Regions from separate parts of the Rheinheimera sp. B2H12 genome, predicted to be linked through region 2. Evidence: riboswitches for the same ligand, from Rfam matches in the RefSeq annotation. Region 2 holds a riboswitch; the other holds the start of a gene.
The links. A riboswitch is a leader RNA that binds a small molecule or an ion and turns the genes downstream of it on or off. The one in region 2 is predicted to bind cobalamin.
Positions count from the first base shown of each region.

Region 1: it holds a riboswitch for cobalamin, as region 2 does, so the genes downstream of both, AC53GJ_RS10860 (ABC transporter ATP-binding protein) here and AC53GJ_RS13940 (TonB-dependent receptor domain-containing protein) in region 2, are expected to answer to the same signal.

Region 1 covers NZ_CM184363.1:2,526,335-2,531,677, reverse strand. Annotated here, with positions in the region: gene AC53GJ_RS10880 (TonB-dependent receptor domain-containing protein) at 1-263, opposite strand, end outside; gene AC53GJ_RS10875 (ZIP family metal transporter) at 448-1,404, opposite strand; gene AC53GJ_RS10870 (DUF6746 family protein) at 1,552-1,935, opposite strand; gene bdpA (BAR domain-like protein A BdpA) at 2,227-3,753, shown strand; cobalamin riboswitch at 3,809-4,058, shown strand; gene AC53GJ_RS10860 (ABC transporter ATP-binding protein) at 4,187-4,996, shown strand; gene AC53GJ_RS10855 (FecCD family ABC transporter permease) at 4,996-5,343, shown strand, end outside.
Region 2 covers NZ_CM184363.1:3,246,834-3,252,176, reverse strand. Annotated here, with positions in the region: gene thiI (tRNA uracil 4-sulfurtransferase ThiI) at 1-969, shown strand, start outside; gene AC53GJ_RS13955 (ketopantoate reductase family protein) at 992-1,930, opposite strand; gene AC53GJ_RS13950 (VanZ family protein) at 1,915-2,241, opposite strand; gene AC53GJ_RS13945 (YajQ family cyclic di-GMP-binding protein) at 2,461-3,018, opposite strand; cobalamin riboswitch at 3,151-3,368, shown strand; gene AC53GJ_RS13940 (TonB-dependent receptor domain-containing protein) at 3,413-5,239, shown strand.

The DNA.
Region 1 (5,343 bases), 720 kb from region 2:
CGGGTTTCACCAATATCAACCCCTTCCACATCCCGCACTGCGTCCAGCAATGTGGTAAAGGGCCGGCTTTGCAGTTCTTCTAAACTAATCACAGAGATACTGGCCGGTGCCTCGACCAGCTTTTGCTCAAAACCAGCAGCTGTGACCACCATCCGCTCAGTTTTATCCTCTGCCGCTGCACTGGTGTCAGCCTGCACCACGGATACTGGCAACAAAGCGAGTTGTAATGCCAGCGCAAGCTTAGCCGGTTTGGTGTTGAACATCTGATACTCCTGTCAATCTTATTGAACTACTGCTTGTGCCACACAACGCATTGATGTGTGGTACAAAATTTGCGCCAATAATAGTGATTCTCAGTTCGCTGTCAATAGTTATTGCGAACTATTTGCAGTATCATTTGTCATTCTTTTTTGTTTCCAGCATAGGTGCTGACTGAAGTCGCTGTTATTAAGCAGTGCCTAATGCCGTATCCAGCACCATCATCAGGATAAATCCAGCCATTAAACCTAAGGTAGCTGTGGTCTGATGACCATTGCGATGAGTCTCAGGTATCACTTCATGCGACACCACAAATAACATAGCGCCGGCTGCTAAACCTAAGCCAAGTGGATAAGCCAGCGGACTGCCAGCAGCCAGCCCTACCCCCAGCAAGGCGCCCAAGGGTTCGAGTAAACCGGAACCAGCAGCAATCAACACCGCCAGCAGCGGACGCAACCCCAGTCGACTCAATGCCAGTGCAACCGCCAGCCCTTCCGGAATGTCCTGAATAGCGATGGCTGAGGTCAGGGGGACACCCACTGATAAATCGGCATCGACAAAACTGACACCAATGGCCATCCCTTCCGGCAAATTATGGATGGCGATGGCAAACACAAATAACCATAACCGCGGACAATGCTGATGGCCGGGACCACAAGGTCCGGTGCTGTTGTGCTCATGCGGGGTAAAAGTATCTAACCCCAGCATCAGCAATACGCCAAAACTGATAGCGGTGGCAATAAAGAGTGAACCCGCTGGCGCTGAGCCAAATAAGGTGCCAGCAGCCGCCAAACCTGGCAGGATCAAAGAAAAAGCGCTGGCCGCCAGCATCATGCCAGCAGCAAAGCCAAGTAAACCGTCTTCGGCCTGTTGCGATACCTTTTGCAAAAACAGCGCAGGTAAGGCTCCCAGCGTCGTCGCCAAGAAACCTGCCATGCCACCAAGCACGACATAACCCAGTACTGTCGACATGCCGGGACTGCTGAGAATAAATAGGCTTTGCCCACTGAACCAGCCAAACAGCAACAAGCAACCGAGTAAGCTGCTGCCAATCCAGGGGTGACGGCGTAATTGACGATAAAAAATACCACTCCAGCTGGCAGACGCCTGCCCGGAGTCAGCCAAAACGGCTTTTTCTGCGGTCATCGCAATTTGTCCTTAGCAAGCTGTGCAACGAAACGGTCATGTGCTGGAAGCCGTGATACTGACTGGTGCTAACACAAAGCAGCAGTCAGTTGATGATTTTGCAGTATGGACCTGACTGCAAGGGCTGTCATGGTGAATCTTCAGCGCTTATTTGCCAGCCAGGGCGGCAACAGCCTGTAAATATTGTTCACCATGTTTTTTTGCATCTGCCGCATTGGCATATTCCGAGGCTAAATGTAAAGATTCCAGCAGATCAGCCACTGAGGCAGCTTCAGTAGGTAATTTTTTTAAGGCATTTTCCAGTGTGTAGGTGATTTCATGAATTTCCAGCAACTGCACCGGGCTTAGCTCTGGTAACGCTAATAAGGTAGCCAGTTTCTGATTATATTGACTGAAATAACTGCGGGCCTCGGCTTCAGTCGTCACTGTTTTACCGCTGAAATGATCAGGCCGCTCATCGTGAGCAGTGGCACTGAGGCTTAACAACGCCGATAAAGCCGCGACTGCGGTCAATTGCGCATAACTTGGCATAATAACTCCTTTCGTTGATGTTCCGGGACCTTCGCAGCGCGGCTTGCCACAGGCTAGCCCCGACTAAAAGTGGGCAGCTCAGAACACTACCCACACACTCACTTGATAATAGTTATCATTTGCATAAAATACAAGTCAAACTGCCCCCGCGCAGAAAAATGCCACTGTCAGCTCAGACCGACTTAACCTGCTGATTCAGCTCTGGTAAAGTCTATGCCAGTTAAGTTGGCTTTATATGCGGCGTTGTCTGCCTCGATTCAGTGCCAGCCTTTTGATAATACAGGATCTGTTATGCTCCGAACTGTGCTTAAACCTGTCAGCCATGGCTTGTTAAAAACGCTGTTGCCGTTCTGTGCGCTCTACACGAGTGCAGTGTCTGCCAAGGCCGCCGAAGTGGTTTTTAACAGTGATTTTGAACAGCAGCAGAGTTTTAATATTTTGTCCGGTTGCCAAATCAGCACTGAAATTGCCCGCTCCGGCCACAAAGCACTGTTATGTGCACAGGGGCACAGTTCGCTGGTGACACGTCAGCCGGTGGCGGAGCCAGGCTTACTGGAATTCTGGTTAAAGCCGCAACAACAAAATACCAGCTATCGTATTCACATTTTAACCTCTGCTTCGATGCAATTGGGCAGTGAATGGCAGCAAGTTGGCTTGATTGAAAGTCTGGCCAGTTCGGCCGATTATCTGACGCATCGCATTTCAATTGATGATCCGGGTCGTAAATATATCCGGCTGGATATTGAAGCCGTCAATGGCGATGTGGCGCTGGATGATGTCAGCATAGACCGCATTCTGCTTGATACTGCGCTGCAAAAAAATGAGCAGAAAATTATCGGCGGTATCCTAGAGCAACTGAAACAAAACAAAAACTATGAGGTCCAGGCTGAATCTTTTCGTACCCTTGGCAAAAATTATGCTTCGCAATTAGAAAGTCAGCGCCAGTATCTGGAATATGCCAATGCCATTTACTCCAGTATTACCTTTGTGCTGGCCAGCTCAGAACGGAATAAAATGTCCAATCCGATGGCTTATACCTCGTTTCGTAACATCCTGGCCGATACTAAAAGAGTGGCATCCCCTCTCCAGCAGCAGCGGCTGAACTCCATGGTGAAGCCATTTGGAGATTTGGTCACGGCCACGCTGACTGTGGTCAGTGCCGGTGCCTTTGCCGCTTTTTCTGAGCCATTTAAATCCTTTTTAGCCAGCGCCTTTGACCGCTCCAATTATGAAAATGCCGATCTTAGCCGTAAAGATCGGAAATTTGCTGAAGAAAATGGCTTAAAAATTTATCAGCAAGCAGAAAAATTCCTTGCTGAGCTGGAACGTGAGCTGCAACAGATGACGGCGCTAGAGCAGGAATTACACCTGATGCTGCGCACGGTCGAAAGTTTTCGCAAGGATTTAGACAAACATCTGCGTGATTATATCCGCCATGGCGGTCTGGCGCGCTCACAGGAAAACTACAGCCGGGTGATGAGTAAAGAGGAAAGTATCCGCGCCAAAATCGCGGAGGAACTCAGCCTGAATGTCAGCAGCAAAGCTTTGCAATATCTGGCACTGAATGACAATACCCAATTGGTGCAGTATGTATTAAAAACCTCAGAGCAGCTCGAAGGCATGCAGGAATTTAAAGAACGATTTAATCAAATCACCTCCCAGGCGTTAACCTTCTATGATAGGTTCGAACGTTCGATTGCCGCCGAGCAAAATCCGTTTAGCGATGCCAAAGACAAAGCCACCTGGGAGCAACACGCCAGTAAAGCCCGCCAGTATATCCGCGAATCGAAAGAGGCGTTTGCCAAAGCTTATATGTAACTGAAGCGGCCAGTGGCGTTTGACCATGCCGCTGGCTGAGCCCAACTGCTTTCTGCTACACTGTCGCCCTGAAGGTACCGGCGATAGCCGGTTAAAAGGGAACAGGGCTGCTTTACTGATGGCGGCAGATGTTGATATCTGCGCACTCGGTTCGGCACAACCCGGCTGTACCCGCAACTGTACACCACAGTGTCTACACACTGATAACAAGACCACTGCAGCCTGAACAAGCCTGTGGGAAGGTTGTTGTGGCCAAATTTTTTGGTTTGGTGAGCCAGGAGACCTGCCTTTGACGCTTGTTGCCACGCAACAGTTTATTGATATTTACCGTGCGGGCTTACACGGTCACAGTTGTGAATTTGTCCACTGTTGCGCCACAGGTTTGCAGCAGTGACGAGCAATTCAGCTGTGACCGCCACCTGCGGAGTCACAGATGAAGCAGTTTTTTACTGTCAGTGCGTTAGGCTGGCAGGTCGGTGCACAAAACATTCTTCGTCAGATCAGTTTTAGTCTGCAACCGGGCGAAATTGTTGGTCTGATTGGGCCTAATGGTGCCGGGAAATCCAGTTTATTAAAACTACTGCAAGGCCAGTTGTCTCCCAGCACCGGTCAAATCCAACTGCTACAACAGCCACTCTCTCACTTCAGCCGCCGCCAACTGGCACAACTGATCGCCGTAGTTTCGCAACAAAGCGAATTGCTCCACAGCAAGGTACTGGATGTAGTGCGGCTTGGCTTATTACCACACAAAAACTGGTATCAGGCTGACAACCAGCAGGACGAGCAACAGTTGCTTGGTGCGTTACACAAAGTGGGGATGGCGCAGTTTGCCGATCACGCCTTCGCCACCTTGTCTGGTGGTGAACAACAACGGGTATTGATTGCGCGGGCTTTGGTGCAACAACCAAAGTTGTTGTTACTGGATGAACCGACCAACCATCTGGATGTGCATTACCAGCATCAGGTGCTGGCTTTGCTGCGCCAGCTTGATATCACTGTGCTAACGTCAATTCACGATCTGAATTTAGCAGCCACTTATTGTGACCGCATCTTCTTACTGCACCAGGGGCAATTGGTCGCCAGCGGGACACCGGAACAAGTGTTGCAGCAAGCTGTACTGAGCCAGGTGTTTCAATTACCCAGCGTGGTCGATCGCCATCCTTTAACCGGCAAAATTCGCGTCAGTTTCGCGCTCGCTACGACGACAACAGTGGCTAATCCGCTGACGACAGGAGCAACCTGATGTTCACTACAGCGACAGGCCAGGTTCTGAACAGGCCAAGGCAGCAGCATCGCAACTGGCGTTTGTTATGGCTGGCGCTACTGACTGTTGTCGCCGCGGTCCTTGCACTGCAAACCGGCCCTTTGCAACTCAGCACAGCTGAATTAATGCAGTGTTTGCTGCAAAGCTGTGCCGATCCGATGCAGCAGAGTATTTTGCTGCAGATCCGACTGCCCAGAGTGTTGCTGGCACTGGGCGCCGGCGCCGGCTTAGCGCTTTGTGGTGCTATGCTGCAAAATCTGACCCGGAATCCACTGGCCGATCCTTATCTATTTGGTTTGATGTCAGGGGCCGCCCTAGGTGCCACT
Region 2 (5,343 bases):
GTACGGCAAATGTACCAGGGCATGGGTGGGTTTCCGTTGCCATCCCAAGGCGACGTATTGTCACTGATTTCTGGTGGTTTTGACTCGGCCGTTGCCAGTTATCTGATGATCCGCAAAGGGTTGCGCACCCATTTTCTGTTTTTTAATTTAGGCGGCGCCGCCCATGAAACCGGCGTACGGCAAATGGCATTTTATCTGTGGCAAAAATACAGCTTGTCGCACAAAGTGAAATTCGTCTCAGTGGATTTTGCCCCGGTGGTGACGGAAATCTTAGAAAAGATCGACTCGGGTCTGATGGGCGTTGTGCTTAAACGGATGATGATGCGTGCTGCCGCCACTGTGGCTGAGAGCCTGAATATCAAAGCAGTGGTGACAGGCGAAAGTATTGGTCAGGTTGCCAGTCAGACTATCGTCAATCTGAACGTGATTGACCGTGTTACTGAGATGCTGATTTTGCGACCGCTGGTGTATCAGGATAAACAAGAAATTATTGATATAGCCCGCGCTATTGGGGTGGAAGATATCGCTAAAACGATGCCGGAATACTGTGGTGTGATTTCAAAAAGCCCGACCGTCAATGCGGTGCTGTCAGCAGTGAATGCGGCTGAAGCTCAGTTTGATTTTGCCATTCTGCAGCAGGTCAGTGCTGCTGCCAAAGTGCTGGATATCCGTACTGTGGAGTATCAGGCTAGTCAGCAAATCAGTACTGTGCTGACCGAAGCTGTGCTGCCGGCAGGCGCGGTAGTGCTGGATGTGCGGGCGCCGGATGAAGCCGAGCGCGCGCCACTGCAGCTGGATAGTCACCAGGTTCAGCTGTTGCCATTTTATAAAATTGCCAGTGGTTTTGCGGCACTGGATCAGTCGCTGCACTATTATCTGTATTGTGATCGGGGTGTGATGAGCCGCTTACAAGCTTTGCTGTTAAAAGAGCAAGGCTTTGCCAATGTCTCGGTGTATCAAAAACCTTGATGCCAGAAGCAACATCCGGCTGCTACTGATACTGCCAGGGCGCGAGTCTGCTGGTGAGTTGTTGGTATAACGCCTGATGGGCTGGCAGCGATAACTGCAACTGGCTGGCCTGTTGCAACACAAAACCGCTGATGGCGGCCAATTCAGTGCGTCTGACGGCAGCGACATCTTGTTGCATCGACGAATAGTTTTCTGCCGTTTGCTCGATTACCTGCTTGACCAAGCTTTGCAATTCTGGCAGTGGTAACGGTTGACCGGCAGCGGCTGCCAGTTGGGCGAATTCAGTCAGTAACTCGGTTATTTGCTGGCTGAAAGCCGCAGCGGCCAGCGCACCATTGCGACACTGATGCTGCGCAGTCAGTGGATTGATCACTGTATTCACTGCCAGCTTACGCCATAAAAAACGCTCAATATCGTCCACTTGCCGGACTGGGCCTAAGGCCTGATCCAGCATAGCCGCTATGGGTTCTTTTGTGTGACGGGCTGCTGGATTACAAGGACCCAGCACTGTACTGCCAACACCGCTGTGACAAATTTGCTGCGGGTTGGGCTTAAAAGCACCATGGGTGGTACTGGCAAACCACAGCCCTTGGCTGGGTTGTAACAACGCCCTGGCGGCGTCAATCGTGCCCATGCCATTGTGGCATAACACAATTTGTGCGGTCGGGCTCAGCGCAGCCAGCAATTGCTCTAACGCCGGCAGAATATCAAAAGCTTTCAGCGGTAACAGCACCAGCTCTACCGGCCCTTGCCGGCTGCAGTCGAGTTGCAGCGGGATGTCGCAGTCTTGTGCGCTAAAGGTATAACCATAACTTGTCATTTGTGGTTGTTTTAACCAAAGCCTGACCGGCTGACCGGCCAAGGTCCAACGGCTGGCGGCCAGTAAACCAATAGCTCCACGGCCAAGCACCCACCAGAGACTCTTGCTGGCTGGCACAACAGGGGTTAGTTGCGTTGCCATTGCTGCCACCAATGCTGAAATGACCAGCGCCATAGCAGTACCGCCAATAGCAAGCCACTGATGTCGGCCAGCCAATCCCACCAGTCACCCATCCGATTGGTGTAATAATGTTGCGCTAACTCAACCAAACCGCCGTATAAGGTCAGACTGACTATTCCCAGCAGCGCATAGCCGGCAAAGCCTGCTTGCCACAGCAGCATCAAAGCGAAAAACACCAGCGCATGCATCAGTTTATCGTTTGGCATCCAGCTCGAAGGGATACCACTGACATCTTTTAAAAAGGCATAACTGCAAAAAACCAGTAACAGCAAAAAAATGCTGCGGCAAACCCGTGGCGTCAACAACATGACAGCTCCCAACTCAAACTGATGCTCGGATTATAGGGTCTTCCTCGCTACAATCAATCGCAACAGTTATCTGTTGCTCAATGTTGACCCAACCGCAGCGAGGCAATGTCTGCCTCACTGCAATAAACGAAAGCTGTTTGATAGGGTTACGTAGCTTTAATGAACTGGGGTCTACAGAACTCACTAGTCCCTAAAGTTCTTAAACTGGAACGGCTGGCCAAGGTTACTGCTGCGCACCAATTGCATCACGCCTTGCAGGTCGTCACGGTTTTTTCCGGTGACACGTAACTCTTCGCCCTGAATAGCGACTTGTACTTTAAAGCTACTTTCTTTGACGATTTTAACGATTTTCTTCGCCATCTCTTTGTCAATGCCCTGCTTTAAAACGACATGGCGCGTAATGTATTTGCCGTGACGGTCTTCTTTTTCCAGTTTAAAGCTACTGACGTCTAACTGCAGCTTGCTGGCTTTGGTGGCAAAAATATCAAACAGTTGCATCACTTGCTGATCGGCTTCTGCGGTCAGTTCAATATGGTCTTTTTTAAACTCAATTTTGGCATCAACACCGCGAAAATCATAGCGGGTTTCAAGTTCGCGTTTGGCGTTTTCTACAGCGTTATTTGCTTGATTCATATCAACTTCTGAAACAATATCAAATGAAGGCATGGGGTTCTCTTTTTCGGTTAAAACGTAGAGCACCATTATAAGCGAAACTATTGCGCGCGCGAATATCTTCTGCATTGCCAGGCTGATTTAACTCCCTCATTTACCTTCGGCACTATGCGTGCTTGGCCACTTTCGGTCAGTGCTCAGTGGTATTAGCCATCTGGATTTCTGTTGACTTTCAAGGTGCGGCCGCTACACTGAGGCCGCTTTTTTCAGGTGCTGTATGGCAGGGCTGTTTTGTTGGCAAAACAACCCGGTCGATACAGTGAAACAGGGAATCTGGTGTAAAACCAGAGCTGCCCCCGCAACGGTAACACATGCTGATGACTCAGCAGATACCACAAAACCACTGTCCTCGGATGGGAAGGTTGGTGTCGGTGGAACGAGAGATCCACCTGTGCAGCCCGGAGACCGGCCTGAAAATATCATTCACCAACTGCACGCGGTGGGCGTGCTCCATGGAGTTACAATGTTTAAGTTCTCTTTGCTGACCACAGCCGTGTTCAGTAGTCTTAGTTATGCCGCAGTTGCCGATACTTCAGCCTCAACTGTTACCAATACCGCACAAAACATCGAAAAAATCAGTATTTACGCCAGCCGCCAGGCTAAACCGTTGCAGGATGTGAATGCCAGTGTCACTGTGTTGGATCGGGCCGATATTGAACTGCTGCAGCCGAAAGATTTCGTCGCATTATTGCAATTGGTGCCAGGTATTCAGATTGCCCGCAGTGGTAGTCGAGGCCAGGTGAGTTCCATTTTTGTCCGCGGCAGCCGGACCCAACATACCTTAGTACTGATTGATGGCGTGCGGACCGGTTCAGCCACGCTGGGATATCAGGATTTGACGATGTTGCCGATCGAACTGATTGAAAAAGTTGAGGTGATCCGGGGCGCCAGGGCAGCGCATTATGGCTCCGATGCCATTAGTGGTGTGATTGCGATCACGACCCGGCAAGTCAAAAGCACTGAGCTGAATGTGAAAACCGGCAGCAATGGTTTGGCCGAAACCGCAGTGCATGGCCGTTATCAGGTCGATGCTGCGCAATTATTTGCCTCGGTTGGTTACAGTCGTGCCGATGGTATCCATGTGCTGGACAAGGCCGATCCGGACCGTGATGGTTTTCAGCAAAGGTTCGCTAAATTAGGCGCTTCTGCTGAAACTGCGCTGGGCTTTTTACAGTGGAACAGCCAACTCAATCGTGGTTTTAGTGAATATGATGCCAATCCGACTTTTGGTGGTACCGATGAGTCAAAGAGCCAGCAAGATTTACATCAATTGCAATGGCGCTACCCGCAGCAATTAGGTGCCAACCGGCAATTAGCGCATCAGGCCCATTTGGCATTCAGCCGCGATGATAGCCTGAATTATGGCAATAACAGCGCGGCAACCCGCTATGAAACAGTGCGGCAGGAACTGGATTATCAGGCCAGTTATGCCCTGAGTTCTGAGCTGAATGTGCTGGCCGGCCTCAGTCACATCAACGCTGAAGTTGAAAGCTTAAGCACCCAATACACCAAAACCGATCGGATCAGCAATTCTGTGTTTGTCGGTGCAGATGCCCAATTCGGTGACTGGAGCACAGATCTGGTGCTGCGTAACGACAACGTCTCTGCTTACGGCAGCAATAACAGTTATCAATGGGGCCTGGCTTATCAGCTGATTGCGCCGCTGCAATTACGCTTTAATCAGGGCACTGGCTTTAAGGTGCCGACTTTTAATGCGTTATTTTGGCCAAAATCCGGTAATCCTGACTTGTTACCGGAAGATAGTTTATCGCGGGAGCTTGGCTTACGTTATCAAGGTGCTTTCCAACTGGATGTGGTGCATTTCCGGCGTGATCTGACCAATATGATTGTTTATAACATTCAGGCGCGGCAGTCACAGAATATTGGTTTAGCTCAGGTTGACGGTTTTGAATATAGTTTGAGTAAAACCCTGGCAGGGGTTTATCATCAGTTGGATCTGACCTATGCCAACCCGCAGGACCTGAGCGATAACAGCGCAGTGCCAAATATTCCGAAGCATAAATTGACCTATCTGGCGTCTTATCAATGGGATGCCTGGCAGTTCAGTGGCAACCTGCAACAGCGCGATCGCTTGCGCAACGCCGCGGATACGCAAACTGTGTTAAGCCGTGTGCTGTTAATTGGCGCCGGCGTCAGTTATGACTGGAGCAAGGATCTGACCATCCGGCTGACACTGGATAACTTGCTGAATAAAACCTACCAGACCAACCAGAATTATCTGCAGCCGGGTCGTGAGTTTGGCTTATCGGTACAAATGTTGAACTTCTAACTTCATGAAATGATGAAGTCTATCAAGCCAGTGCCGCCAGGCCTGGCTTTTTTCGTTGGTGCGCCGGGCACGGCGCCTTGCGCGCGAGCGCAATCAGCATGTCA